DNA from 2 places in the Undibacterium sp. Ji22W genome. Region 1 is predicted to be linked to the other one. Evidence: riboswitches for the same ligand, from Rfam matches in the RefSeq annotation. Region 1 holds a riboswitch; the other holds the start of a gene.
The links. Region 1 has a riboswitch for thiamine pyrophosphate ahead of ACO0KW_RS18025 (TonB-dependent siderophore receptor). Riboswitches for the same ligand answer to the same signal wherever they lie in the genome.
Positions count from the first base shown of each region.

Region 2: linked by a shared signal. The riboswitch ahead of thiC (phosphomethylpyrimidine synthase ThiC) and the one ahead of ACO0KW_RS18025 (TonB-dependent siderophore receptor) in region 1 are both predicted to bind thiamine pyrophosphate.

Region 1 is NZ_JBMPOU010000004.1:95,536-110,475, forward strand. It holds gene ACO0KW_RS17995 (AI-2E family transporter) at 1-122, opposite strand, end outside; gene ACO0KW_RS18000 (hypothetical protein) at 153-725, opposite strand; gene ACO0KW_RS18005 (DUF3309 domain-containing protein) at 815-973, opposite strand; gene fumC (class II fumarate hydratase) at 1,162-2,556, shown strand; tRNA gene ACO0KW_RS18015 (tRNA-Asn) at 2,731-2,806, shown strand; tRNA gene ACO0KW_RS18020 (tRNA-Asn) at 2,871-2,946, shown strand; TPP riboswitch at 3,053-3,153, shown strand; gene ACO0KW_RS18025 (TonB-dependent siderophore receptor) at 3,211-5,337, shown strand; gene iscR (Fe-S cluster assembly transcriptional regulator IscR) at 5,524-6,006, shown strand; gene ACO0KW_RS18035 (IscS subfamily cysteine desulfurase) at 6,088-7,305, shown strand; gene iscU (Fe-S cluster assembly scaffold IscU) at 7,331-7,717, shown strand; gene iscA (iron-sulfur cluster assembly protein IscA) at 7,767-8,090, shown strand; gene hscB (Fe-S protein assembly co-chaperone HscB) at 8,114-8,617, shown strand; gene hscA (Fe-S protein assembly chaperone HscA) at 8,730-10,595, shown strand; gene fdx (ISC system 2Fe-2S type ferredoxin) at 10,616-10,954, shown strand; gene ACO0KW_RS18065 (sensor histidine kinase) at 11,232-12,839, shown strand; gene ACO0KW_RS18070 (thymidylate synthase) at 12,959-13,753, shown strand; gene ACO0KW_RS18075 (dihydrofolate reductase) at 13,765-14,247, shown strand; gene ACO0KW_RS18080 (DUF4337 domain-containing protein) at 14,256-14,825, shown strand; gene ACO0KW_RS18085 (hypothetical protein) at 14,840-14,940, shown strand, end outside.
Region 2 is NZ_JBMPOU010000002.1:155,648-170,587, reverse strand. It holds gene ACO0KW_RS07570 (hypothetical protein) at 1-277, shown strand, start outside; gene ACO0KW_RS07565 (STM3941 family protein) at 657-1,205, shown strand; gene ACO0KW_RS07560 (DUF2058 domain-containing protein) at 1,341-1,877, opposite strand; gene ACO0KW_RS07555 (potassium channel family protein) at 2,276-3,361, shown strand; gene ACO0KW_RS07550 (tetratricopeptide repeat protein) at 3,382-4,056, shown strand; gene ACO0KW_RS07545 (hypothetical protein) at 4,137-4,502, shown strand; gene ACO0KW_RS07540 (VOC family protein) at 4,745-5,212, shown strand; gene ACO0KW_RS07535 (hypothetical protein) at 5,387-5,509, shown strand; gene ACO0KW_RS07530 (valine--tRNA ligase) at 6,422-9,241, opposite strand; gene ACO0KW_RS07525 (diguanylate cyclase) at 9,726-11,870, shown strand; TPP riboswitch at 12,050-12,151, shown strand; gene thiC (phosphomethylpyrimidine synthase ThiC) at 12,236-14,149, shown strand; gene thiS (sulfur carrier protein ThiS) at 14,158-14,358, shown strand; gene ACO0KW_RS07510 (DUF559 domain-containing protein) at 14,542-14,655, shown strand; gene ACO0KW_RS07505 (thiazole synthase) at 14,677-14,940, shown strand, end outside.

The DNA of each region.
Region 1 (14,940 bases):
TTTACATGAATTGGCAAAGTTACTGGGCTATTACCGCCATCGTTAATCAAGTGATCATTACTGATCGTAATTGATGATGCGCCTACATCTCGCGCTTCATTTTCGGTGTCTTGTTCACTCATAACAATCGGCACTTTGAGTTCGATCCAGATTTATTGAAGAGATGTTTGAAAGACTAAATGTGGCGTAGTCAGAGGGTCGAAATCGTGCCAATCGCCATCTACAATCTTTCCAGCGCTACTTTCAATATCGACAGCACCAAAAGTATTAAAAATATGAATGGCCTCGACTTCCTCACTCGCATCCCTAACGCTAACGGCAACCATCATCCCAGTCTTGCGCTGTCTTAAAACATTCTCACCACCAACCTCAATCTCGCCTTTATCCTTCATTTCGGACACACTGCCAATCAAAGAACCGATATGAGCGCCTGCAGCAGCGCCAAGTACAGGCGCAAAAGGGCCTCCGATGGGGATCGCAACAACGCCGAGGGCAGCGCCAAGCAGACTACCTCCACTAGCGCCAATCGCAACTCCCGTCAGCACGTCTTTCGTTCCTGGAGAGTCAAACCGATCACCTCCTTGAGGCAATATGTCATGTTGTCCAGGCGGATTTACATAAAACGAGCTAATGTGTTTTTCATCGAATTTGGCGCTCTGCAATGCCAACATGAGTTTGACGACTTGGTCCTGTTGCTGCACGAATCCAGCAATGATGTGTGACATAAATAATTACCTTAGTTAAATCCAAAACTTCATCGAACAACGACAATTGATTAGTCACAGAAATTTGCGATTGAGCAAAATAGGAATGACTAAATTCGCCCCATTAACAGTAAGATCAACAAAATGACAAAAACTAATCCCAGTCCGCCACTAGGTCCATAACCCCATCCGCGGCTATGTGGCCACCGTGGAAATGCACCGATCAACATAATGATCAAAACAATTAACAAAATAGTAGCAATACTCATGGTGATTTCCCTCAAAAAAAGAACGGTGAGCTACATTAGAACCAAAAATCAGCAAAACATCCGTTCGCCAGCACACACTGGAAATTCATACAAATAAATGATTGGCTGAACTTAGCGCCAAATCGACGTATCCTGCTGGCATCAAGTCACACTTCCTTCAACCCTCATCTTCAATCAAAGGTGTTCGCATGCAAACAACTCGTACTGAGACCGATAGCTTTGGAGAAATTGACGTGCCCAGCCATGTCTTATGGGGTGCACAGACCGCACGTAGTTTGCATTTTTTTGCCATCGGTGAACAACGCATGCCTCTGGAAATCGTCCATGCATTAGCTGCCATCAAATGGGCCGCAGCGTGTGTCAATCACGATGTACAACGCATTTCTTTGCATCGATCAAAGGCGATTGCGGCAGCCGCACTAGAAGTCGCAAATGGTCAGCATAATCAAGAGTTTCCGCTCTCTGTTTGGCAAACCGGATCTGGCACGCAAAGCAATATGAACGTCAATGAAGTAGTCGCCCACCTCGCAAGCACTTCACTACAAAAAGAAGATGCCGATGTGGAGAAAATACATCCGAATGACGAAGTCAATTTGGGTCAGTCTTCAAATGATGTCTTTCCCTCTGCCATGCATATTGCGATCGCACTTCAAACCAAACATAAATTGATTCCAGCGCTAGAATATTTACACCAACATTTGCAAAAAAAATCTGACGATTTCCGAGACGTCATCAAAATAGGTCGCACTCATTTGCAAGACGCAACCCCCATCACCTTAGGGCAAGAATTCAGTGGCTACGCAGCGCAAATCGACTTGTGTAAAAACACCTTGTTTCAAGCATTGCCTGCCATCTATTCGTTAGCAATTGGTGGCACTGCAGTGGGGACTGGATTGAACACCCATCCTAAATTTGGAGCCAGAGTCGCGCAATTATTAGCAGAAAAATTCTCGCTGCCCTTCGCTCCGGCCAACAACCTATTCGCTGCAATGGCAGGACATGAGGCGATTGTTGCTTTTCATGGCGCCCTGAAAATGCTAGCGATCACACTAACTAAAATCGGAAACGACATACGCTTAATGGCGAGCGGCCCACGTGCAGGTTTGGGTGAATTGCAATTGCCAGAAAATGAGCCTGGTAGTTCTATCATGCCAGGTAAAGTAAACCCAACACAAATCGAAGCGCTCAGCATGGTTTGCGCTCAAGTACTAGGACATGATGTTGCGATTGGTTTTGCCGCGAGCCAAGGTCATTTTGAGCTCAATGTCTATAAACCACTAATTGCACTTGATACCTTAGATAGCTCACGCCTACTCAGCGATGTCATGAATAGTTTTACTGAGCATTGCTTGATTAACATTCAAGCAAAATCAGAACGTATCAATGCATTACTCAACAATTCGCTCATGCTCGTGACGGCACTCACTCCACATATTGGTTACGACAAGGCAGCACAAATCGCAAAATATGCACACAGTCACGATTGCTCTTTACGAGAAGCAGCGACGATCTTAAGGTTTGTCACTGAAACCGACTTTGACAGGTGGGTTGACCCACAATTAATGCTGGCCGCCCATGCTTGAGTCAAAATTTTCCCGCTTAGAAAAATGAAAGGTGATTGCCGGAAAAGCCCGCCAGCAAAGCATTTGCGTTTAAATTAACTTCAATAACACGGCAAAAATCCCGGAAAAAAAAGACTATTTACAGCAAAAACTTTTGACAAGTTTAGGAAAGCTCCCTATAATGTTTGTCTCTGTTCCTTGATAGCTCAGTTGGTAGAGCGACGGACTGTTAATCCGCAGGTCCCTGGTTCGAGTCCAGGTCGAGGAGCCACAGAATTTTGTAGCTCTAGAAATAGAGATGTAGTGCAATAAAAGTTTAGAAGCGAACCTTCTATTCCTTGATAGCTCAGTTGGTAGAGCGACGGACTGTTAATCCGCAGGTCCCTGGTTCGAGTCCAGGTCGAGGAGCCAAATAAAAAGCCTTGTAGCGATACAAGGCTTTTTTCATTTCAGCGCAATCATCGTGCGATCACCGCCCCCCTTAAAAAACGTTCAAAGCGGTTTTATGTTAAAGTCTCTCCTTCGCTAGGGGTCCTGTGCACATTTTTTGCACGGGTGAGATAGTCCCTTGAACCTGATCTGGATAATGCCAGCGAAGGGAAGCGCAAGATGACTCTGCTCATCCGCCCTCTTTTGCTTGGCTCGTCCAGACTTAACCAAGTAAAAGAACACATCATGTCAAATCCAAGTTTTCGCACCTGTTTCCGCTTAAGTTTAGTTGTCATCGCGATTGCGCAAGCATTTACCGCGTCCACCGCAGCTTACGCCCAAAGCAAGGAACAAGCGTTGCAAGAAGTCGTCATCAGCGGTAGCCGCACCGGAAAAACTGAAACAAGTAAAGTCGGCGGCTTTATCGAAAATGCCCTGCAAGACACGCCGCTTTCCATCACTGTTTTTTCGGCAAATCAATTGCAAGACTTGCGAATTCGCCAGACCACGGACGCGATGAAATTCGATGCTAGTGTGAATGAGGCCTACAACGCCATCGGCTACGCAGAACAATTTTCCATTCGCGGCTTCACACTCGACAATGCATCAAGTTACCGCAAAGATGGCTTTGCGATTCCGGGCGATGCCTCCATCCCTTTAGAAAACAAAGAACGTTTGGAAATCTTAAAAGGTATCAGCGGGCTTCAAGCTGGCTTTACGACGCCTGGCGGCATTTTAAATTATGTAACAAAACGCCCCACCAATACCGCAATGCGCGCCATCACTTTGGAAGCTAGCGAACGCGGCACTTTGTATGGCGCACTCGATCTAGGCGGCAAATCTGAAGACAAACAATTCGGTTATCGCATCAATGCGGCGGGTGAAAAATTACGCTCCTACGTCAAAGGTGCCGACGGTGAACGCCAATTCGTATCCGCTGCATTTGACTGGCAAATCAGCCCGCAAGCTTTATTCCAGATCGATCTCGATCATCAACACAAATCGCAATTATCAGTACCGGGATTTCAATTATTTAATGGCACCGATCTGCCACGCGGCATCTCTGCCGATTTGATGCTGAACGATCAAAAATGGGTGAAGCCAGTTGACACTACTAATCGCAATATTGGCCTGCGCTTTGAATATCAACTAGACAGCAATTGGACAGCAACCATCTCCAGCAACAATCACGAATTCAAACGCGATGATTACACCGCATTTCCGTATGGATGTGGCGCGCAAGATCTATATCCAGGCTATTGCGCCAATGGCGATTACGATGTGTACGATTATCGCAGTCTGAACGAGTCTAAATCATTGCGTGGCGCACAAGCCCTACTCAATGGCAAATTCAACACTGGCGATGTGCAACATAAACTAGCTATAGGCTTGAGCAACTCTCAACGCCGCGATTACTTTGGTGACTATGTGTACGACTACGCTGGCAGTAGCAGTTTATTTCGCCCAGTCGCAGTATCGCCATCAAGTATGAAGACAGGACCGGTCTCTTTGCGCCGTACTGACAAAGAAACTTCAATCTTCGTACAAGACATTATTAGTTTAAGCAAGCAACTCGACCTACATGTCGGCTTGCGCCATCTGAAGGTAGACCGCATGCAAGCAGGCAGCCCCGAATTTGAACAAAGCTACAATCTGCCGAACCTGGCATTGGTATTTAAACTTGACAATGCCATCAGCACCTATGTCAGCGCCAGCGAAGGCTTGGAACACGGCGGCGTAGCGCCATTTGGTACCAAGAATGAAAACCGCATGCTCGATGCAGGCAAATCCAAGCAAGTGGAAATCGGCTTCAAAGCCGCACTAAACAGAGACTTCAATGTTTCTGGCGCACTCTTCCGCATCACCAAGCCATTGGAATATACCAACGCGACCAATTTCTATGTGAGCGCAGGCGAAGCCGAACATCGCGGGTTGGAATTATCCGCTCAAGGTAACTTAGGCAAGGAGTGGACACTCGGCGCCAGCGCCACCGCAATCAACGCGCGTCAAAATAATACAGGTGACCCGACAATTGAAGGCAAACGCGTGACCAATGTGCCAAACTTCAAATCCACGGTGTACACAGATTACGCACCAAGCATCTTAAATGGCGCGCACTTGACCGCATCGTGGCAATACTCAGGCAGCAAGTCGTTTAGTCCAGACAATAAAGTCACCGTGCCTGGATATAACGTCGTCAATCTTGGCACACGCTATACGACACAGCTCAATGGCGTCGTCAGTACTTTCCGCTTCGATATCAACAATGTTTTTAATAAATTCTACTGGCGTGATGTAACGCAAAGTTTGGGCGGCTATTTATTCCCAGGCGCACCGCGCACTTATAAAATATCGGGACAATTCGACTTCTAAACAGTATTTCTTATAGAGGCGAACAAGCAAGTTCGCCTCTACGCCCCCCACACTTCCCATTTCTGCAAAATCAGGCAGTACCTGACAAGATTACTCAAGTTTGCTATACTTGAGTCAAATGCTCGGGATTAAAGTTTATTCATGACTTTTGCCAAGCATCACTAAATAAGTTTGGAGTATTGACTCATGCGTCTAACCACTAAAGGCCGATTTGCTGTTACAGCCATGATCGATCTTGCCTTACGTCAAGACAATGGACCGGTGACGCTGGCAGGCATTAGCCAACGCCAGGATATTTCCTTGTCGTATCTGGAACAATTATTCGGCAAACTGCGTCGCCATGAAATCGTCGAATCCGTGCGTGGCCCAGGCGGTGGTTATAATCTCGCCCGCAAAGCGCAAAATGTGACGGTAGCAGACATTATTATCGCAGTCGATGAACCACTGGATGCCACCCAATGCGGCAGCAAAGGCAATTGCCATGGCAGTGATCATGATAATGGTATTCACTGCATGACGCATGATTTGTGGGCAACCCTGAACGCCAAGATGGTCGATTATTTAGACTCAGTTTCTTTGCAAGACTTGGTCAACCAACAAAAACAAAAAGCCCAAGATAAACCTATTGTTATCGTTCGTCACGGACACGCCGAACGCACTATTTCCTAAAATTTGGAGTTTTGAATGACTGCCGCAACTAACGCACCTACTCACGTATCAGTACCATTGACAAAAGCTTTGATCGACACGCTGAAAGCGCCGCATTTTCCTATTTACATGGATTACTCAGCGACAACCCCAGTTGATCCGCGCGTAGCCGACGTAATGATTCCTTATTTACGCGCGCAATATGGCAATCCAGCGTCACGCAGTCACGCCTATGGCTGGGATGCAGAAGCAGCAGTCGAAGCGGCACGCGGTCACGTTGCTGCTTTGGTAAATGCAGATTCTCGTGAAATCATCTGGACCTCTGGTGCGACCGAAAGTAATAACCTCGCATTAAAAGGTGCTGCGCAGTTTTACAAAGGCAAAGGTAAGCACATCATTACAGTCAAAACTGAACACAAGGCAGTGCTAGACACCGTACGTGAATTAGAGCGTCAAGGATTTGAAGCGACTTACTTGCAGCCACAAGACAATGGCTTGATCACAATCGAGCAATTAAAAGAAGCAATCCGTCCTGATACGATTTTGGTATCTGTAATGTGGGTAAATAACGAAATTGGTGTGATTCAACCGATCGCTGAGATCGGTGAATTGTGTCGAGAAAAAGGCATCATTTTCCACTCAGACGCCGCACAAGCAACTGGTAAAGTCGAGATTGATCTAGAAAAAGTGAAGGTCGATTTAGTCTCCTTCTCTGCCCATAAATCCTACGGTCCAAAAGGCGTGGGTGCTTTGTATGTACGTCGCAAACCACGCGTTCGTTTAGAAGCGCAAATGCACGGTGGCGGTCATGAGCGCGGTTTGCGTTCTGGCACATTAGCTCCGCATCAAATCGCTGGCATGGGCGAAGCCTTCCGCATCGCCAAAGAAGAAATGACTAGCGAATTAGCACACGTTCGCGCCATGCGTGATCGTTTATCTAAAGGTTTGAGCGAAATCGAAGAAACTTACATCAATGGTGACATGGAACACCGCGTTCCGCATAATTTGAACGTCAGTTTCAACTATGTTGAAGGCGAATCACTGATCATGGCAATTAAAGACATCGCTGTATCCTCAGGCTCAGCTTGCACGTCTGCCAGTTTGGAACCTTCCTACGTTTTACGCGCTTTGGGTCGCAGCGATGAATTAGCGCACAGCTCGATTCGCTTTACCATCGGTCGCTTTACGACGGAAGAAGACATTGATTTCACGATAGAACTATTGAAATCCAAAGTCGGCAAATTGCGCGAATTGTCGCCGTTGTGGGATATGTACAAAGACGGCATAGATATCTCCACAATTCAGTGGGCAGCACACTAATTAAACAATTTAAGAAGGAAAAATCATGGCATATTCAGAAAAAGTATTGGATCACTACGAGAATCCACGCAACGTTGGCGCGTTTGAAAAAGGTGATGACACTGTCGGCACTGGCATGGTCGGTGCACCTGCTTGCGGCGACGTAATGAAATTGCAGATCAAAGTTGGCGCAGATGGCGTGATTCAAGATGCCAAGTTTAAAACGTATGGCTGCGGCTCTGCAATCGCCTCTTCTTCTTTGGTGACCGAGTGGGTTAAAGGTAAAACTTTAGACCAAGCTATGAGCATCAAAAACACAGAAATCGCTGAAGAATTGGCGTTACCACCGGTCAAAATTCACTGCTCAATTTTGGCAGAAGATGCGATCAAAGCGGCTGTACTCGATTACAAAAACAAGCATAGCGCTGAATAATTTTATTCAACTTATTTTTCGCGCAGCATTTGCGCAATTTGGATAGATCATGGCGATTACTCTGACAGAAAAAGCAGCAAAACACGTCATCCGTTATATGGAGCGTCGCGGTAAAGGCATAGGCTTGCGCTTCGGTGTTCGTACCACGGGTTGCTCTGGCATGGCGTACAAATTGGAATATGTAGACGAAGTCGGTAACGAAGATCAAATCTTCGAAACCCATGGTGTGAAAGTGTTCGTCGATCCGAAAAGTTTGCCTTACATTGATGGCACAGAACTGGACTTCGCACGTGAAGGCTTAAACGAGGGCTTTAAGTTCTACAACCCCAACGTCAAAGACGAGTGCGGCTGTGGCGAGAGCTTCCGGATTTAATCTCAGGCAGCCCGACCATGACGATGCAGAATCACTTCGCTTTATTTCATTTGCCCATGCAATTCGAGCTTGATCGTGCGCAGCTCGATACCGCATATCGCGAAGTGCAATCTCGCGTGCATCCAGACAAATTTGTACAAGCGGGCGATGCAGAAAAGCGCGTCGCCATGCAGTGGGCAACACAAGCCAACGAAGCCTTTCAAACCTTAAAAGACCCGCTCAAACGTGCGACTTACCTGTGTCATTTGAATGGTGTTGATTTGCAAACGGAATCAAACACCAGCATGCCTGCGAGTTTTTTAATGCAGCAGATGGAATGGCGCGAAGCCTTTGATGATGCGCGGCACAGCCATGACATGGCTGCCATGATGCAGCTAGAAAAGGAAGTGCAAGCAAGATTAAAAGCACAAACCGCAAAGGCCGGTACTGCGATAGCTAGCGGTGACTTTCCAGCAGCTGCGCAAGACATTCGAGCCTGTTTATTTTTAGAAAAATTTCTGGCCGATATTGCTGCATTTGATGATTAAGTAATTGATCGCTGGTTTCTTGTGAGTCTTTGTGATTTTTCGCAAGCTTCAGCTCAATTGACACCGACAAATAATAACTGACGACGCCCAGCGTCATCCTCACGACAAGATTATGGCATTACTGCAAATTTCAGAACCTGGCATGTCCACTGCCCCACACCAACATCGCTTAGCGGTTGGCATTGATTTGGGAACGACCAATTCCTTAGTTGCCACAGTGCGCAATAGTATTCCTGAAATTCTCAATGATGAGGAAGGCCGCTCATTATTACCATCGGTGGTCAGATATTTACCGAACGGCCATGCACATATCGGCTTTAAAGCGCAGGCAGAACAAACGAAAGATCCTAAGAACACCATCGTTTCCGTCAAGCGTTTTATGGGGCGAGGTTTGAAAGATATCGCCCATGCTGAAAATCTGCCTTATGATTTTCACGATGAACCTGGCATGGTGCAATTGAAAACTGTCGCTGGCATTAAAAGCCCGGTTGAAGTGTCTGCACAAATTCTCGCGACTTTACGCCAGCAAGCAGAAGACGCACTGGGCGACGATTTGGTTGGTGCCGTAATTACCGTTCCAGCTTACTTCGATGACGCACAACGTCAGGCGACTAAAGATGCAGCAAAACTGGCTGGTTTAAATGTACTGCGCTTGTTAAACGAGCCAACCGCTGCAGCGATTGCTTACGGTCTAGACAATGGCTCTGAGGGGGTGTATGCAGTCTACGATTTAGGCGGCGGCACTTTCGACATTTCAATTTTGCGGATGAGCAAAGGCGTGTTCGAGGTTTTGTCAACCGGCGGTGATTCGGCACTCGGCGGTGATGACTTTGACCATCGCCTGTTCTGCTGGATTTTGCAGGAAGCCGGTCTATCTTTATTAAACGATGCAGATACCAGCGTATTAATGGTAAAGGCCCGTGAAGCGAAAGAAATTTTATCGACTCAGGCTTCAACTTATATCGACGCCAAACTCACGAATGGCGACGTCGTGCATCTGCAGATTACCAAGAGCATTTTTACTGAAATTACAGAAAACCTGGTCATCAAGACCATTACGCCATGCCGCAAGGTTTTGCGCGATGCGAAATTAACGGTAGATGATATTGATGGCGTCGTTTTGGTTGGTGGCGCAACACGCATGCCACATGTACGTAAAGCAGTCGGTGAGTTTTTCCAGACCACCCCGCTAGCAAATATCGACCCTGATAAAGTCGTCGCACTCGGTGCTGCAATTCAAGCGAATTTATTAGCAGGCAATCGTGCCGCTGGTGACGACTGGTTGCTATTGGACGTGATTCCGCTGTCTTTGGGTATTGAGACTATGGGTGGACTCTCCGAAAAAGTCATACCACGCAATTCCACGATCCCGTGCGCACGTGCGCAAGAATTTACTACTTTCAAAGATGGTCAAACTGCTTTAGCAATTCATGTCGTGCAAGGCGAACGCGAGTTAGTCAGCGACTGCCGTTCTTTGGCTAAATTTGAATTGCGCGGCATTCCACCTATGGCTGCTGGCGCTGCACGTATACGTATCACTTATCAAGTCGATGCCGATGGTTTGCTATCAGTTTCTGCACGTGAAATGCGTTCGGGTGTGGAATCATCTATCGTCGTTAAACCTTCTTATGGTCTCGCAGATGATGAAATTGCACGCATGTTGCAAGACTCTTTCAGTTCTTCAGACGGCGATATGCAAGCCCGAGCCTTACGCGAAGAACAAGTCGAAGCGGATCGTTTGCTATTAGCAATAGCATCCGCATTGGCGGGCGATAAACAATTATTAAGCTCAGATGAATTACAACAAATAGAAGCGCTGATTGAAAGTCTACATCTAAGCAAGCAAGGCAACGATCATGACGCGATTAAGGCCGCGATCACCGCACTTGCGGATGGCACCGAAGAATTTGCTGCACGCCGCATGGATCAAAGCGTACGCAGTGCACTCGCGGGAAAAAACCTGAACGAGTTTGAATAATTTTCACGATAAAGAACATCATGCCTATCATTACTATCCTGCCGCACGCTCAACTCTGTCCTACTGGCAAAACAATCAAAGTTGAAGAAGGAAAATCCTTATGCGAAGCTCTGGTCGAAAACAATGTCGAAATTGAACACGCATGCGAAATGTCCTGTGCCTGCACCACTTGCCACGTTGTGATTCGTCAGGGATTTAACTCTTTAAATGAATCAAGTGATGACGAAGAAGATTTACTCGACGCCGCCTGGGGTCTAGAAGCGACTTCGCGTCTGTCGTGCCAAGTAAAGCTCGGTGAGCAAGACATTACCATTGAAATTCCCAAGTACACGATTAATCATGCACGTGAAAATCACTAGGTTTGAATTAATAAATATTCACATAATTAAATGATTGTGCATGAATATGTCTGTTTTTACCCTCTCCCAGAATAGAATTTGCACAAGTTCAACACTGTTACTTGTGCAAATTGTTAAAACCTTTTACCATCAGAAATAATTGCTTTGTATAAACGAAGATCGACACCGCCTTCCTACAACTAACACAAGTTTTTGTTCAAGTTACGACCGGACGCTTGTGCAACGAAAGACGACGTATGCTACTGTGCCAGTGCAAAAAGAAGAAGGAGCATAAGTAATGAAGACGCCGTCTTTGATTGCCTCTATTTTCAGTCGCATCACATTACGCCTCGCCGTTGTCCTTGCGGTTTTTTTTGGTTTGCTTGTTACATCCATCGTTCTGATTCCTATTCAGCTACGAACCATATCAGCCGATAGCTTAAAAAAACTCGAAGATGACCACTTGCGTTCAGCGGCAATTCTCGCCGTTATTTTAAGTGAGCCGGTATGGCAAATTACGCCTGAAATCGCGAAAAATTCAAGTGAAGTGGTTTTTTCAAATCCAAATGTTTCAGAAATTCACGTCATTACCTTACCTGATAAAAAAACCTTTATTACGAATTCACGTAAAAATACGCAGCAAGGCAAATTCAGAACGCAAACTCGGTCAATCTCGCATGGTGAACAGATCATCGGTGAAGTGCAACTCACCTTTACTGAAGAGATTATGCAGGCTGAAATTAATTCCAACTTCTATCGCGCGATTTTGGTCACGGCAACTTCATTCCTATTGTCGGTAATTTGTATTTATATTGTGTTGCAATGGCGATTAGTACGCCCGATTAAAGATCTCATTGAGAAATCTGATTTACTCGCCAACGGCGAATTGAATGAAGTCATTTCATTTGACCGCAAAGATGAAATTGGTCATCTTGCTGTCAGTCTGGAGGCCACTCGGCAAGCCTTACAGCGATCATTTAATGAACTTGAAATTAAGAACCAACAGTTACTTGAGTACTCAGGCACTCTAGAATCAAAAGTACGCCAGCGCACCCAAGAATTAGAAAATGCAAATCATCATTTAGAAGCGGCTCTTGCGAGCGTCAATAGCGCCCAAAATGAATTGGCTCGAATTGAACGGATGGCGGCATTAGGCTCTATGGTTGCAGGTGTCGCCCATGAATTGAATACACCCCTTGGAAACTGCCTGCTTGTAGCCAGTACTTTGAGCGATGAAACGCGTCAAATCAGCAAAGCCATGACTGAAGGCACGATGCGACGTTCTGAACTGTCCCATTATGTCGAAGCTGCAACAGAATCAAGCAAGTTATTGATGCGCGGCTTGCAGCAAGCAGCGCAATTGGTTGGTGACTTCAAACAGGTTGCCGTTGACCAATCGAGCGCCCAGCGCAGGAAGTTTACCTTGATGGTGGTATTTCAGGAGTTAGCAGCCTTGCTACATTCAAGCTTACGCAAAACGCCATTCAATTTGGAACTTGATATTCCAGACGATATTGAACTTGATAGCTATCCAGGCCCATTGGGACAGGTGTTTAGCAACTTAGTGAATAATGCCGTCGTGCATGGCTTAGATGGTATGAGTCAAGGTGTCATGCGATGCATGGCAAGACGCCAGGAAGACCACGTGTTAATTGTGTTTGAAGACTCGGGGAAAGGTATTCCTCCCAACATTATCAAGCGTATTTTTGAGCCATTCTTCACTACCAAATTTGGCAAAGGCGGTAGCGGTCTTGGGTTGAGCATTACATTCAACATTATCACTAATGTTCTAGGCGGAGAAATCAAAGTCACTAGCGAACCGAATCACGGCGCACGCTTTGAAATGTCAATTCCGCTCATCGCACCTGGAAATCCAGAACATGTCGGACAAATTATCGACGTCTAAGGCTGCTATACTGTAGCCCGCATATGCTTACATGCCTTGCCGCGACTAATGGCAAGGTAGTATGCACATTGGTCAAATCAATTCGACACCCAGAACATCACTTTCCAAAGCTTCGAAAAATGCAAGAATATCTCGACTTCATGCGCCATGTACAAGATCATGGCCATGTCAAAACCGACCGTACTGGTACGGGCACTCTCTCCGTTTTTGGCTACCAAATGCGCTTTGATTTAAGTAAGGGTTTCCCTTTGGTTACAACCAAAAAACTCCACTTAAAATCAATCATTCATGAATTAATTTGGTTCTTAGCGGGCTCCACAAATATCGCTTATTTAAAGGACAATGGCGTCTCAATTTGGGATGATTGGGCAGATGAAAATGGTGATCTTGGCCCCGTCTATGGCTCGCAATGGCGTAGTTGGCCTTTACCTGATGGTGGGCATATTGATCAGATTGCGCAATTAATCGAACAGATCAAAACGAATCCTGATTCTCGCCGTTTGATAGTATCGGCTTGGAACGTCGCCGAAATTCCGAATATGAAGCTACCACCATGCCATGCTTTTTTTCAATTTTATGTCGCTGAGGGACGTCTTTCCTGCCAGTTATACCAACGCAGCGCGGATATCTTTCTGGGAGTTCCCTTCAATATCGCGTCTTACGCTCTGTTGACCCACATGGTGGCGCAGCAAACCAACCTGGAAGTGGGTGACTTTATTTGGACCGGTGGCGATTGCCACTTGTACAGCAATCATTTGGAACAAGTCAAAGAGCAATTATCACGTGAGCCGTATGCCCTACCTAAGCTCAATATTTTGCGCAAACCAGCTTCAATTTTTGATTACAAATTTGAAGATTTTGAGATTGAAAATTACGAGTTTCATCCCCATATCAAAGCTCCTGTTGCCGTATAAATAGTAATTTCATGACCAATTTAAGCATTATTGTCGCCACCGACAAAAAAAATGGCATTGGCATCAAAAACCAATTGCCTTGGCATCTACCGGAAGACTTGGCGCATTTCAAGCGCACCACCTCTGGTCATACCATCATTATGGGTAGAAAAACTTTTGACTCTATAGGACGAGCTTTGCCTAATCGCCACAATATCGTGATTAGTCGGAATGCGGAATGGCAGCACGACAATGTGAGTTGCCATACTTCGATTGAAGCGGCCTTGAGTTCGATTAAAGACCTGGAAACCTTTGTGATAGGCGGCGCACAAATCTACGATCAGGCCATGCATTTAGCACAAAAATTGATCGTCACTGAAATTCAAGATGAATTTGAATGTGATGCCTTTTTTCCAGCTATTGATAAAAATATCTGGCAAGAAAGCCGACGAGAGAGCCTTATTAGCGCAACTAATCAGCTACACTACGCAATTGTTACATACACAAGAAAATAGGATATCAAATGTCAGGTCACGGTTTCCATGTACATGGTCCACACGATCATGAGATCGAACATGCAGCGCATAGCAACGATGAATTTTCTAGCAAAATTGCCGTAATGACTGCCATCATGGCTACGGTAGGCGCTTTGCTAGGCTATGAAGGTGGCGCTACGCAAAACGAAGCGGCAATGCATAAAAATAGTGCTGCAATCAAGAAAACCGAAGCGTCGGATCGTTGGAGCTATTACCAAGCTAAATCGAGCAAGCAAAATCTGGCCGAACTTGCCATGATTATTCCAGGTAGCGATGTAGAAAAATATAAATCTGAAGTTGCTCGTTATAAGACAGAAAAAGAACAAATCAAAAAAGAAGCTGAAGCTTTGGAGCTTCAGGTAGTAGAATTAGAAAAATCGTCAGAAGCATCCCTGCATCAGCACCATCGCTGGGCACAGGCGATGACGGCAGTGCAGATTGCAATCTCCTTAGCAGCGATTGCCTTATTGACTAAAAAGAAATGGCTAGAGTATGCTTCTTATGCTGTTGCAACCGCCGGTGTGGGTATTGCAGCTTTAGCTTGGATGCATATTTAAGGAAAGTTAACACTATGAAGAAGATTGCTTGCTTGACGATCTTGTGCGCATTAAGTGCAGTTCATTCGACTGTGCACGCGCAAGATTTCCGTTGGAATCAATCTTCTGCCATAGC
Region 2 (14,940 bases), on a different contig from region 1:
GTATTTGAAGGCCGGCACATTAATGCGAAATGGCGATATTGGTAAAGCGGTCGAATTGTATGAAGCCCTTATTACTAAGCATGCAAACAGTGTCTGGGCTGTGAAAGCCAGCGATCAATTAGATCAAAATCGTCGCGAAAATTCAACAAGAGAGTCTATTGGTCGTGCAAACAGCGATGCCGCTCGCCGTGCTTATCAACAATGCAAAATTGAAATGGACACTTGTTATAGCCGGGGAGGTAGCAATTGTTACAGAAATTGTGATTCGCTAAATTAGTCGTCTTGCCCAATCCCTCATCACATTGTATCGGTGTCGGAAGTTGCGCAGGCCTGTGAGCCCAAACCTTCAGCCTAGTAGGGCGGCTGCAACCCGCGCGGTATGCTAGTGGATCAACTGCATATAGTCTAGGCGGCGCGGGTTGCACCCGCCCTACAAGACTAGGATGCGCGTTTGAGCGAGATAGAACCATTAGACTGGTTGCAAATTTGCCTGCCGGTTGGCAAGCAGGGCGTGAATCAGTGAATGATCATTGGCTTCGCGTGCCAATTGAAGAAGATTCAAGTGATATTTAACATTGTACTGAAAAGACTTAGTTCTTTAAAAATGGTCTGTGCGACCAGCTGTTCAGTTCGACCTTATGAGAATTAGGAGTCCCATGAATAACACCGATGAAAAAGTAATAGAACTGAGCAAGACCAAAATACTGTTTCTGATAGCGGTTGCGTGTGGTTTTGTCGTCGGTGGTCTTTGGATGCTACAGTTGAATTCTGCCGAAATTGCAGCCCAACGTCGCTTCAATAGCCCCATCCTTGTTCATGGAATTGGTTTGGTATCGATTGCGTTCTTTGGTCTTTGTGGACTATTCGGCGTTAAAAAATTTTTCGACAAAAAGCCAGGGCTTATTTTGAGTGCGGCTGGAATATTCGATAATTCAAGCGGCGTATCAGCGGGACTGATTCCGTGGTCAGAGATAGTCGGGTTTGACATATTTGAGGTGCAAAAGCAAAAAACGCTGATCATCAAAGTCACTAACCCCGAACGGTATATCGAGGTCGGTGGTTCTATGAAACGCGCGCTCAATAGAATGAACTTCAAATTGTGCGGTAGCCCCATCGCCATCACATCAAACTCATTAAAAATCGACTTCGACGAGCTGCTCGCTGTCTGCAATAGGTATCTTGAAAAATATGGGAGAAATGCATAAATGACGCTCGACGAAAAGTCGTGAATCAAGTTTTTTCATTGCCATTTTTTTGCGGCGGCCACGTCAGCTTATACATTTAATGTGAACGAGGCCCGCCGTTTTGATTGTTTTTGATTGGCAGTTGCTGACAGGGTTTTACCAGGTAAAATCATCTGGAATCTGGTACGCAGCATACGGATCATCTTCATCAATCTCGGTGGATGTTTTCTTCACTCGTACTACCAGAGAAGCATCGCGTTCAGAAATTTTGTCCGCGACAATTCGGGGCACCAATTCTGTTTTTCCCTCCACACACACAATCACTAGTCGGCCAGCGATGAGATGTCCTTGTACTGCTGCCGACACATAGATCTTATCGATCTTGGTGCCATGGGTGTAGTAATAAGCGATGTCGCCATTGCCTTTGCTTTGTCGATTGTTCTGTACCATCTGCACAATTTGCGCAAACACGGCTTTTTGAGCAGCGGCCGCATCACGTTGGGCATTGAGTTCACGCGCGCGCTCGGCATTTTTTTGTTGCACTTCAAGCGCAGCCAAACGCGCCTCATCTACGTTCTCGCTACCTGTGCGGCGTTCTATTTTTTTCTGTTTGACCTTGTCCTGATGAACCAGCTTAGCCTTGTTTTTATCGACTAATCCTGCTTTTAAAAATTGATCTTGCAACGATGCCATATTACATTCCCATAAAATAAGTGCCACTGATCCAAGTCAACATTGCCGACCAATCGCAAGCTGCTAGCATAACAAAATTTATGAATCTGCGCCCTCTTGCATTGTCAGACTAGGAGGCGCTTCCTCAGAAATCACGATGAATCGTCAGAATAATAGTTGTGATCTTGTAAAAATGTGAACTTGCAATTCGTGACCCTTTCATCCGTGACCCTGTAATTCAAGAACGCTTTCATTCCTGTTGACAATGTGACTATCATTGATCAAAGTCAAACAGAGTCCAGAAACTGCCAACCTTGATTCACGAAAAAAACGACAGATTGCGCTTACTTGCACAAATGTCGCCGACGCAAAATCGCGCAGGGCTACAATGGCGACTAAAGAAAAAATCAGTTCAATTTATGCAGACTCCAGAAAAAAACAATCCGGCTTCGATGTCGACTATGCAGCCGCGCGGGGCAGGCGAAAATGCGCAACTTATGCGTATTCTGGCACGCATTGGTTGGGCGACTTTGATTCTGCTGGCTTTGATTGGCGTCGGCGTCGTTGGCTTCCATCATTTTGGTGACCAAACTAGCTGGGAGAATGCGATCTATATGACGCTGATCACGATCTCTACGGTTGGCTATGGTGAAGGCGTGCCGCTCACATCGTTTGGTGCCAAGGTCTTTGCCGGTGTGATGAGTATCGCAGGCTTGGGTGTGTTGACCTTTTTATTCACTAGTTTGACTGTGTTTTTTCTTGAAAAAGATCTGGACTATTCCCTGCGGAGACGACGAATGGAAAAACGTATCAAAAAATTGCGACAACATTTTATCGTTTGCGGCTTTGGGCGCGTCGGTCGTAATGTGGCTGACGAGTTGCAAAAAACAGGGCGGCGGTTCGTTGCCATCGATCCTGATCAAACTCATTTCGACGAATACTTAGACAAATTCCCTAACCTGCTTTATTTGCATGGCGATGCTTCTGACGACGATCTTTTGCTCGACGCTGATATTTTAGATGCGAGTGGTTTGTTTGCGGTGACGGGTGATGATTCACGTAACCTGATGATCATCATTACCGCCAAACAGTTGAATCCACAATTGCGTATTGTGGCGCGTTCACACGAGCTTCGTAATGTAGAAAAGATGCGTAAAGCCGGTGCCGATGAAGTGATCTGCCCAGACTTTACCGGCGGCATGCGTATGGCGTCGGCAATGGTGCGACCTCATGTCGTGAGTTTTTTGGATGAGATGTTGAAATCAGAAAAAAATTTGCGAGTTGAAGAGGTCGCGACACCGCATAATTTTCCTGCTACAGCCATGGGCAAACTGCGGCTTCGTAGCCCTGACTATATTTTGATTGCGGTTCGCGCTGATAGCGATTGGACCTTTAATCCAGATGATCAATACTTATTGCGTGCTGGCGATGTGATCGTGGCGATGACAAGCACTGAAGGGCGCGCCGAGATTGAACGCCATCTGTTGGATATGATCCGAGCCTAATCAGAAAGCGAGAGGCAAATATGAAATCGTTTTTGAAGTTATTACTGTGTGTGACTTTTAGCACCTTAAGTCTGTTTGTGCATGCCGATGATTTTTCGGATGGGGTCACGTTGTATGCCAGGCAGGATTTTCGGGCTGCTGCCGCTGCGTTTCGGAAAGCTGCAGAGCAGGGAAAGCCAGATGCCCAATTTAATCTTGGCCTCATGTATTTAAAGGGGGAAGGTGTCGCGAAGGATTACGTCGAGGCGAAAGCGCTGTTCGAAAAAGCAGCGCAGCAGAATAATGTCCGTGCGCAAGTCAATCTAGGACGTATGTACGCAAAAGCCAAGGGCGTCGCCCCCAACTACGGCATGGCTGTCTATTGGTTCAACAAGGCAGTGGAGCTCGGGTATGCCGACGCGCAATATAGTTTGGGGGTTTTATATGTCAATGGGATTGGTGTTTCTCGTGACTATGATAAAGCGCATGATCTTTTTCTCAAGGCGGCGCAACAAAAGGACGCCAGTGCGCAATATCAATTAGGACTAATGTACTTCAAAGGAAAAGGTGTTGCGGTCGATAAAGTTGAGGCCATGAAATGGTTTATTCTTGCTGGCGATTATGATGATGCCGTGACGTATCGTACCTATGCCGAGTCGCAAATGAGTGCGAAAGAAATCGAGGAAGCCAAGGCACAGGCGGCAAAAGCGCAGTGATAACTCCATTATCTACCGGAGCGATGTAGGTTGCTTGAAGACCTACAAGGCTACGAGTCTGTTGAAGCTAGGTAAATAATATGAATGCACTTCGGCAGTTATTGACCATCTTACTTATACCGCTTTATTTGTACGCAGGCGCTTTTTTAAGCGAATGGCTATCTAGAACTTTTGGTATTTGGCATATGTACGCCAGTGCATTTGTATTGCCATTCATCGGCTTAGTTAGCACTTATTTTATTGCTCCGTATTTTAAAGTCTATAACCTCCTCTTTATCTACATTGTCGGCCTTATCTTGGCTTACTGGTTGGCTTACCCCGCGCAATACCCGGAGGGTTCGGCGCACCCTTATCAATGGACATATAGACCGTTTGCATTGACAGTGATGTGGTCCACGATTTTATTGGCAGGCTGCCTATTTCAACTAAAACGTAAAAAGCAATAACAAGACATTGCAGCACCGCTTTAGAGTTTTGGACTTACGCACGATAGTTGTGGAGCGGCAGACATAAGGTATCGCTGCGCGAAGTTTTTCGTAATGGGCCGCACAGTGCATCATGCTTTGCTGAACCACATGTTGAAACCCTATCAAATTCAATAAAAATGTATCCGCTCTACAAGCCTAGATTTGTGTGAACTGAAATTAATCCCTACAATCATTCATCTCAACTTTTAAGGAGCAGTCCCATGAGCAATTCCATTCGCACTTGCCTCTGGTTTCGCGACGGCCGAGGCCAAGAGGCTGCAGACTATTACTGCTCTTTAATTCCCAACAGCAAAGTCGAAAATGCTTATGTGGGCGACAACGGCTATGGCGAGTTCTCTGTGATCGACTTCACGCTAGGCGGTGTCCCTTACCAAATCCTCGATGCAGGGCCGATGTTCACATTGAGCGAAGCTGTGTCGATTGCGGTTGCAACAGACGATCAAGCTGAAAACGACCGACTCTGGGCTGCATTCACCAGCAATGGCGGCGAAGAAAGTGTCTGTGGCTGGCTCAAAGATCGCTTCGGTGTGTCGTGGCAGATCTATCCTAAGCGCTTGCTTGAACTGACAATGAATGCCGACAAAGCAGTATCGAGCAAGGCGATGGCGGCGATGATGAAGCAGAAGAAGATTGATATTGCTGAGATTGAGGCGGCGGTTCGGGGTTAGCAGCTAGCGGCTTTATGGTTTGCTGAACACGAATGTTTTCAAAGGAATGTAGGGCGGGTGCAACCCGCGCGGTAGACTGGTCGATCAACTATGCACATAGTCTAGGCGGCGCGGGTTGCACCCGCCCTATAAGGCTTAAAAGGAAAAGGTGTTGCGACCGATAAAGTTGAGGCTATGAAATGGCTTATTCTCGCTGGCGATTATGATGATGCCGTGACCTATCGTAAGTATGCAGAGTCGCAAATGAGTAAGACAGAAATTGAGGAAGCCAAGGCAGAGGCGGCGAAGGCGCAGTGAGCGTTTACCCATCTAACGACGCTATGCGGACTATTTGAAGCAGGACAATGATGTAGGGCGGGTGCAACCCGCGCGGTATGCTGATCGATCAACTTTGCACATTGGTTAGGCGGCGCGGGTTTTACTCGCCATACAAGGTTGGTAGTCAAGTAGGATGCGTAAGCTTTCTGTGCCTATGCGGATTTGGCAACCATGGTGGATGGTGTTCTACGTGACTAAGCGTTTCATCTTGATAGACCATTATTTGTTGCAGATAATTGGGAAAGAGTAATACGATACTTGTTTAAGTTGAAAAGATATAAATAGATAGATATGCGTAAAGAAGCGATGGCTTTCGGACTTAGGCCCCTCAATATTTTGGCCTCTTGTGTGGTTGGCGTGCCATCGTGGTGGATTTTGTTTTCCAAATTCAGCACCACTCCACATCGAGATTCAGAATCAACAGTATTTATCATTCTGCTTGCCCCTCTGATCGGCCTACATTTGCCGCTTTTCTTTTATCTCATACGGAGAAGTAGGTTTCAGGCTGCATGTTGGAATATTGCATGTGCGCCATTTGTTTCCGTTTTTAACTTTTTTCTTTGTTTAGTGGTGACACTATTTGTCAGAGAGTACTCAATCGCAGTTGGGATAGTGACCCTAATTTGGTTATTTCCGTTTGTACGCATTACCTTTATTGATGAGGAAAATGTGACACGCTAGCCATGTAGGGGGGACACGTTTTTTTGCCCACGCAGATTTGGAAAACCTGGAGAGTGATGTTCTCGTAATTTATACTTTTGACCTTTATCGCCCCTTACGCGTGGGCAAGGTGAAGCCGTGCCCACCCTACGAATTTTCCTCGTCAAAACAAAAAAGCGCTTCAAAACCTCGAAGCGCTTTTTGCATTTACAACCAAATTAAAAAACCAAATCACCCCAACTTAGCAAACGACTCCTGCATCTTACTCAAAGTCGCAGAGAAGCCCGCGACGCGTTCTTTCTCTTGTTCGACAACGGCAGCTGGAGCACGTGCCACAAAACTTTCATTGCTGAGTTTGGCTTGAGCCTTGTTGATTTCGGCTTCGAGTTTTGCCATTTCTTTCGACAGGCGTTCGCGTTCTGCGGCGACGTCGATTTCTACTTTCAACATCAACTTAGTTTCACCGACGATGGAGACTGGTGCTGGTGAATCAGGAAGTACATCGACAATCTGTACTTCCGACAATTTTGCCAAGGCTGCCATGTAAGGTGCGTAGCTTTCCATGCGTGCTTTGTCAGCTGCGTTCGCTGGTTGCAGTAACAGCGGTACGCGGACTGCCGGTGACAATTGCATTTCACCGCGCAAGTTACGGCATGCATCGATGGCGGCTTTGAGACCTGTCATCCAGCTTTCTGCGGCTTCGTCTATCGCTTCCGCGTTCACCAATGGGTAGGCTTGCATCATGATGGAGTCGCCCGCTGGGTTCAAGGTTTTGCCTGCCAATGGTGCGACCGTTTGCCACAATGCTTCGGTGACAAATGGGATCACTGGGTGTGCCATGCGCAGCGTGACTTCTAACACGCGTAACAAAGTACGACGCGTTGCACGTTGCTGCGCTGGTGTGCCTTGTTGTACTTGTACCTTTGCGACTTCCAAATACCAATCGCAATATTCATCCCACACGAATTTGTAGATGGCGGAGGCGATATTGTCGAAGCGGTAGTCGGCGAAACCTTTTTCGAGTTCAGCCTCAGTACGCTGCAAGGTAGAGATAATCCACTTGTCGGCTTGTGAATAATCGAGGTCATTGTCGGTTGCTGTGCCAGTGAAGCCGCAATCCTGTCCTTCCGTGTTCATCAATACAAAGCGCGTTGCGTTCCACAATTTATTGCAGAAATTACGATAGCCATCGCAGCGACCTAAGTCGAAGTTAATGTTGCGACCGAGTGAGGCATAGCTTGCCATCGTGAAGCGCAACGCGTCAGTGCCGTAGGCAGGAATGCCATCAGCGAATTCTTTGCGTGTGGCTTTGTCGATGCTGGCTGCTTGTTTCGGATTCATCAAGCCAACGGTGCGTTTTGCCGCGAGTTCGTCAACCGTGATGCCATCGATCAAATCGATAGGGTCCAGCGTATTGCCTTTGGATTTAGACATTTTCTGGCCGCTAGAATCGCGTACCAAGCCGTGTACGTACACGGTGTGGAACGGCACCTTGCCAGTGAAGTGCGCGGTCATCATGACCATACGCGCTACCCAGAAAAAGATGATGTCAAAACCGGTGACCAAGACAGACGATGGCAAGAATAACTTGGCATCAACGGTGAGTTCTGGCCAGCCCATCGTGGAGAATGGAACGAGCGCGGAAGAGAACCAGGTATCGAGTACGTCGTTGTCACGGTTTAATGCACCAGCGTAACCAGCTGCTGCCGCTTTTGCTTTGGCTTCGGCTTCATCGCGTGCGACGAAAATTTCACCATTGTCACCATACCATGCTGGGATTTGATGACCCCACCACAATTGGCGCGAGATACACCAGTCTTGAATATTATTGAGCCATTGGTTGTAAGTCGTGCTCCAGTTTTCTGGTACGAATTTTACTTCACCGTTCGCGACTTTTTCGAGAGCGACTTCGGCAATTGATTTGCCTGGGAAGTGCGTGCCTTCTGGCGCCGCTTTACTCATCGCCATGAACCATTGATCGGTCAACATCGGTTCGATCACGACATTGGTACGGTCGCCACGTGGCACCATGAGTTTGTGTGGCTTCACAGATTCGAGCAGCCCTAATGCATCGAGATCAGCAACCATTTGCTTACGAGCGACGAATCTATCCATGCCTTGATAAACCGCAGGGCCGTTTTCATTGATCTTCGCATCTAAAGTTAAGATACTGATCATTTCTAAATTATGACGTTGTCCAACCGCGTAATCGTTGAAGTCATGCGCTGGTGTGATCTTCACGCAGCCAGTGCCGAATTCTTTATCGACATAACTGTCGGCGATGACGGGAATTTCTTTGTCGGTTAAAGGCAATTTCAGCATTTTGCCCACGAACGCGGAGTAACGTTCATCGGTTGGATCGACTGCGACAGCAACGTCACCGAGCAAAGTCTCTGGACGTGTTGTTGCAACTGTGAGGTGACCGCTACCATCTGCAAATGGATAACGGATGTGCCACATGGAGCCGTCTTCTTCTTCAGACACCACTTCCAAATCAGATACGGCGGTACCCAAGACTGGGTCCCAGTTCACTAAGCGCTTTCCGCGATAGATCAAACCTTGTTCTACCAGACGGACGAACACTTCTGTCACCACTTTGGAGCGCTCTGCGTCCATCGTAAAGTATTCACGATTCCAATCCGCAGACGCACCCATGCGACGCATTTGGCCGGTAATGGTGGAGCCGGATTTTTCTTTCCATTCCCAGACTTTTTCTAAGAACTTTTCACGGCCTAAATCATGGCGAGAAATCTTTTGTGCATCGAGTTGGCGTTCCACGACGATTTGTGTCGCGATACCGGCGTGATCGGTACCTGGTACCCATGCCGTGTTATGGCCACGCATACGGTAGTAACGCGTCAAGCCATCCATAATCGTTTGGTTGAAGGCATGACCCATGTGCAAAGTGCCGGTCACATTTGGTGGCGGCAACTGAATACTAAATGAAGGTTTGGATTCATCGGTAGACGCGGCGAAGTATCCGCGCTTTTCCCATTCTGTACGCCAGAAGGATTCGATGTTGGCAGGTTCAAAAGACTTAGCTAATTCCATGATGTATATGCAAACTCTCAGTTAGTAGGATCAGCAGCACATCTGAATGTGCTCGTCTCCGGGTATTTGATTGGCGAAACCTTTGATTATAAATGACTGTGAATGACTAGGATGTATTACTTGAATTATTCCCTTTGTTTTTCTTCGACTAGATGTCAGATACAGGCTTGAAAGCTCTCAATAGTGGAAGGCTTGCAATTAATTTAAGTAAAATTTCGATTTGCCTAAGTGGTTTCATAATGAGAGGAAAAATAGAAAATACTATTAAAATTAAATTTTTAAGTAACGGAAAATTGTAGGAAACTACTAAAACTGTGGCTTATTTCTACACCGATCAAAAAAAAGCAAAGATGCTTTTAGGAAAGTGCTAGCATACGGAAATCTGCACAATATAAGAAAAAACATGCACGCTGCGCCAGCAACTCTGGCTGCAAATGAATTTTTTTCGTGCACGCACAGGCAACGTGAACGAGGTGATTAGTACATGAAACGCTTTTTCAATTTCTTTGCTTATTCAAGCGACCAAAAATTGAGTGTTTTTGATGAGCTAAAAAACTACTCTTTGTTGCAAATATTCTCCCTCTTGATCATCGTTGGTTTTGCTCTGCCAAGCCTGGCTGATGATAAGCAGATCATGGCAGAAATCGACAATATTCAAGCTTTGTCTGACAAGAATAATGACGAAGGCTTACGCAAACTTTTAGAGTTTAAACAAAACTTACCCCTTGATACGAAACCTGCTATTCGGCTCGAAGTGTTGGCGATATTGAGTAGCCTTTATTACGATGCGGGAAAGGCAAAACTTGGTGAGCAGTCCGTCAAGGAGTTTCGTGAATTAGCAAAGGAATTGAAGGATAAAGAAGCCTTGCTTTTGCTGGAGATTTTCGACGCCTACGATATTTACGAAAAGTCAGGTTATGCGGGCGCGATTGCTCACCTAGATAAGTTGCAAGGCGTGGTTGCAAAATCGAAGAGCATCGAAGTACAGTTTAGATATTGTGCTAGCTATGCCGCGTTCTATAGCAATACCTTTAAATTTGATCAGGCTCTCAAGCAATATTTGGATATGCTCAAACTGAGCGAGCAGCTGCCACGTCGTCAATTGCAGGCGAAGATGCATACTTGGGATTTGATTTCAGGATTGTATCTGCAAATGAAAGATCCTGAAAAAGCGCTGGCAGCAACGACCGAAGCTCTGGCAGTATCCTCGGCTAGTCAGGCACCAAAAGCATTTGTCGCGATTTCGATTTCACGCGGCGTTGCTTTAAGTAGTCTCAAGCGCAATGATGAAGCACTTAAAGAGTATGAAACTGCACTGAAAATCGCGAAAGAAGAAAATCTTCCCTACTTGGTTGCCTTAGCGGTTTTCAACATGGCGGATCAATATCTGATTAAGAAGGATTTCAAACGCGCCGAGTCGTATGCTCGTGATGCGATGGCAAAATCTGAGGCGTTGGAGAATGAATGGGGAGTTGCAGGCGCTAAAGTCAATCTGGGTTTGGCGCTTGGCTACCAAGGCAAGGTCAAAGAAGGCGCGGATTTGGTCAAGCTAGGCATAGAATTTTTTGAAAAAGGCCATGCGCAATCTGATGTCGAAACCATCATGGGCGAACTATCGCAAATGTACGAGGCGGCAGGCTTGTATAAAGAAGCCCTTGCACAAGTAAGAGAGCAACAAACATTAAGCGATCAAATTTTTCAATCGGATCGCGCGAAGACAGTCGCGACTTTGCAGGAAGAATTTGATACTGAGCAAAGAAAAAAGCAAATTGAAATTTTAGCGAAAGATAATGCGCTAAAAGATGCCGATATCAAGAATCATCGTCTACAACAATTGGTAGCGGGGCTGGCGTCTTTGGTCGGCGTATTAGCGGGCTGCTTTATTTATATGTTGTATCGCCGTAGCAAAAAATTGAATGAACAATTGCAAGAAGTGAATTTGCAGTTAGAGTTTCATGCGATTCGGGATGCTTTGACCGGATTACATAATCGTCGTTCTTTTATTAGCTTAATGGCGAATCGCGTTGGTAAGGTTGATGTAGAGCGACGCGAGGGCAGTTATCGTAATCCTGATTGCATGGTATTGATGGATATTGATCACTTTAAACACATCAATGACACATGGGGTCACGCGGTGGGTGATGTGGTCTTAAAAGAAGTCGCCGTGCGTCTCAAGAACGTTGTGCGTGATGAAGACATGGTCATGCGCTGGGGTGGTGAAGAGTTTTTGATTTACTCCCCAAAATCGAATCCAGAGCAGATCACCAGTTTGGTGGAACGCGTCTTACGCACGATCGGTGACACACCATTTACGCACGGCGCTTTGGTTATTCCGGTGACGGTGACTGCTGGTTTTATTTCAGTGCCATTTTCAGATGTGCCAGAAGAATTTTGTGATTGGGAGCGCGCCTTACAAATTGCTGATATGGCGCTATATTTGGGTAAAACGCATGGCCGCAATCGTGCGTACGGCTTATCGAAGCTATTGGTCGGGCACGAATTGGCAATTCCAACCTTGACGCATGATTTAGCCGCTGCCATCAAAGAAAATATGGTCGAGATGATAGAAGTGCTGGGGCCGCCGCAAGAAACGACCACGATGCATACTTCTACTAGTTTGCATGCTTAAGGGAGTCAACTTGGTTGATGCGACTCAATTCGATTGATTCGATTCGATTGATTTAGTTTTCCTAGAATAAGTTGACATTGTGAGTTGGCTATTCCTAAGAATCACCGCTATAATGCGCCGGCAATTCCCACACAACGGGTGTAGTTAACGATTGCAGCAGTAACAGTAAAACAAACGAAGTAAAACGCTAGGGGTCCTGACGAGCTTGTATCTGTCGGGTGAGAAATACCCTTGAACCTGATCTGGATAATGCCAGCGAAGGGAAGCAGCCAAAGCCGTGATGCCACCTGAATGTGCGGTGTGCCATCACCCAAATTGGAAACTCCTTTGCTGGCTCCGTGCCGTCAATAAAGCAAAGGAGCCAAATGAACGCCAACCCACAATTTCTGTCCGCCACCGCCAAGGTCGACGAAGCCGCTATTCAAGCTTTACCGAATTCCCGCAAAATTTATGTGACAGGAAGTCGTGTTGACATCCGTGTGCCGATGCGTGAAATCTCACAAGCCGATACGCCAGCGATGTTCGGTGCAGAAAAAAATCCACCGATTTATGTCTACGATACTTCTGGCCCTTACACGGATCCCGATGCGAAAATCGATATTCGCTCAGGCTTAGCGTCTGTGCGTGGCGCTTGGATTGCGGAACGCAAAGACACCGAAGAATTAACTGGCCCAAGTTCAGAATACGGCATAGAACGTCTGCATGATCCTAAATTGCATGAGCTACGTTTTAACTTACAACGCAAACCGCGCCGCGCACTGCAAGGCAAGAATGTCACGCAAATGCATTACGCCAGACAAGGTATCGTCACACCAGAAATGGAATACGTGGCGATTCGTGAAAATATGCGACGTCAAGAGTATTTGGATAATCTGAAAAATTCCGGCCCTATGGGCGAGAAACTCGCTGCGATGATGGGGCGTCAACACCCAGGACAATCGTTCGGTGCTTCGATTCCTGCGCAGATCACACCAGAATTTGTACGGGATGAAATCGCCCGTGGTCGTGCAATTATTCCTGCGAATATTAATCATCCAGAAGTCGAGCCAATGATTATCGGTCGTAATTTTTTAGTCAAAATTAACGCGAATATTGGTAACTCTGCAGTCACATCTTCTATCGGTGAAGAAGTTGAAAAAATGACCTGGGCGATACGCTGGGGTGGCGATAACGTGATGGATCTCTCGACCGGAAAACACATACACGAAACCCGCGAATGGATCATCCGTAATTCGCCAGTGCCGATTGGCACGGTACCGATTTATCAGGCGCTGGAAAAAGTAAATGGTAAGGCCGAAGATCTGACGTGGGAAATTTTTCGCGATACTTTGATCGAACAAGCGGAGCAGGGCGTCGATTATTTTACGATCCATGCGGGCGTACTTTTGCAATACGTGCCGATGACCGCAAAACGACTGACTGGCATCGTTTCTCGGGGAGGCTCAATTATGGCGAAATGGTGTCTCGCACATCATAAAGAGAGTTTCTTGTACGAGCATTTCGAAGACATTTGCCAGATCATGAAGGCCTATGATGTGTCGTTTTCTTTAGGCGATGGATTACGCCCAGGCTCGATTTATGATGCAAACGATGAAGCACAACTCGGTGAGTTAAAGACGCTGGGCGAACTAACACAGATCGCGTGGAAACATGATGTACAGGTGATGATAGAAGGGCCAGGTCATGTGCCGATGCATCTGATCAAAGAGAACATGGATCTGCAATTGGAACAGTGCCACGAGGCGCCGTTCTATACCTTGGGACCACTAACGACTGATATCGCACCCGGTTACGATCACATCACGTCGGGGATAGGCGCAGCACAAATCGGTTGGTATGGCACGGCGATGCTGTGCTACGTCACGCCGAAAGAGCACTTGGGTTTGCCGAATAAAGTCGACGTTAAAGATGGCATCATCACGTACAAAATTGCAGCACATGCTGCCGATCTGGCAAAGGGACATCCGGGCGCACAAATCCGCGATAACGCTTTGTCTAAAGCACGTTTCGAATTTCGTTGGGAAGACCAATTTAATATTGGCTTGGACCCAGATAAAGCGCGCGAATTTCATGATGAAACGCTGCCCAAAGATTCTGCCAAAGTCGCGCATTTTTGCTCTATGTGTGGACCACATTTCTGCTCGATGAAAATCACGCAAGAAGTACGTGACTACGCAGCGACACAAGGTATTAGCGAAATCGATGCATTGAAAAAAGGTATGGAAGTCAAAGCCATCGAGTTCGTCAAATCCGGTGGGGAAATTTATAAAAAATCTTAGGTGCTGCGATGGAAATTCAACTTAATGGAGAGCTACGTGTTTTATCGCCAAAAACTGATTTGCATAGTTTGATTGTGGAACTGCAATTAGGTAGTCAAGCAATCGCGGTCGCAGTCAATCGTCAAGTGATACGCCGTACGCAGTGGCAGCAACACACGCTGCAGGCGGGCGATCAGGTGGATGTGGTACGGGCGATTGGTGGTGGATAGCTCGGGAGGGGCGATGAATTCAATTGTGGGGCGCTTTGCGTTGTTGAAAATGCTCGCAATACCGACGTATTGCTGCGCTTTGCGCCTAGCACAGCATCCCCAAAATTGAATTTCTCGCACCTCCCAAACACCGAGAAATTCTTTCGATGACGAGCTCACTACTAATGTTCTACAACTGGCTACATCGTTCTGCGATTTTGGAATAATCAAGTGATTGACGAGCTGGATAACGTGGCGGAAGAGATTTTTCGACAGGTGCAGATGAGCAAGATGGGTTTCAGTCAGATGAATGAGTAAAAAATTAATCAGGAAAATACCATGACAACACAAACCAAACCAAACAGCCTGACCATAGCAGGCAAAGCCTATAGCTCACGCCTCTTAGTCGGCAGCGGCAAATACAAAGACCTAGACCAAACCAAATTAGCCACCGAAGCCAGTGGCGCTGAAATCATCACGGTCGCGATACGTCGCGTGAACATAGGTCAAGATCCCAACGTACCGAGTCTGCTCGATGTGGTACCGATGTCGAAGTACACCATCCTGCCAAATACGGCTGGCTGTTACAACGCCAAAGACGCG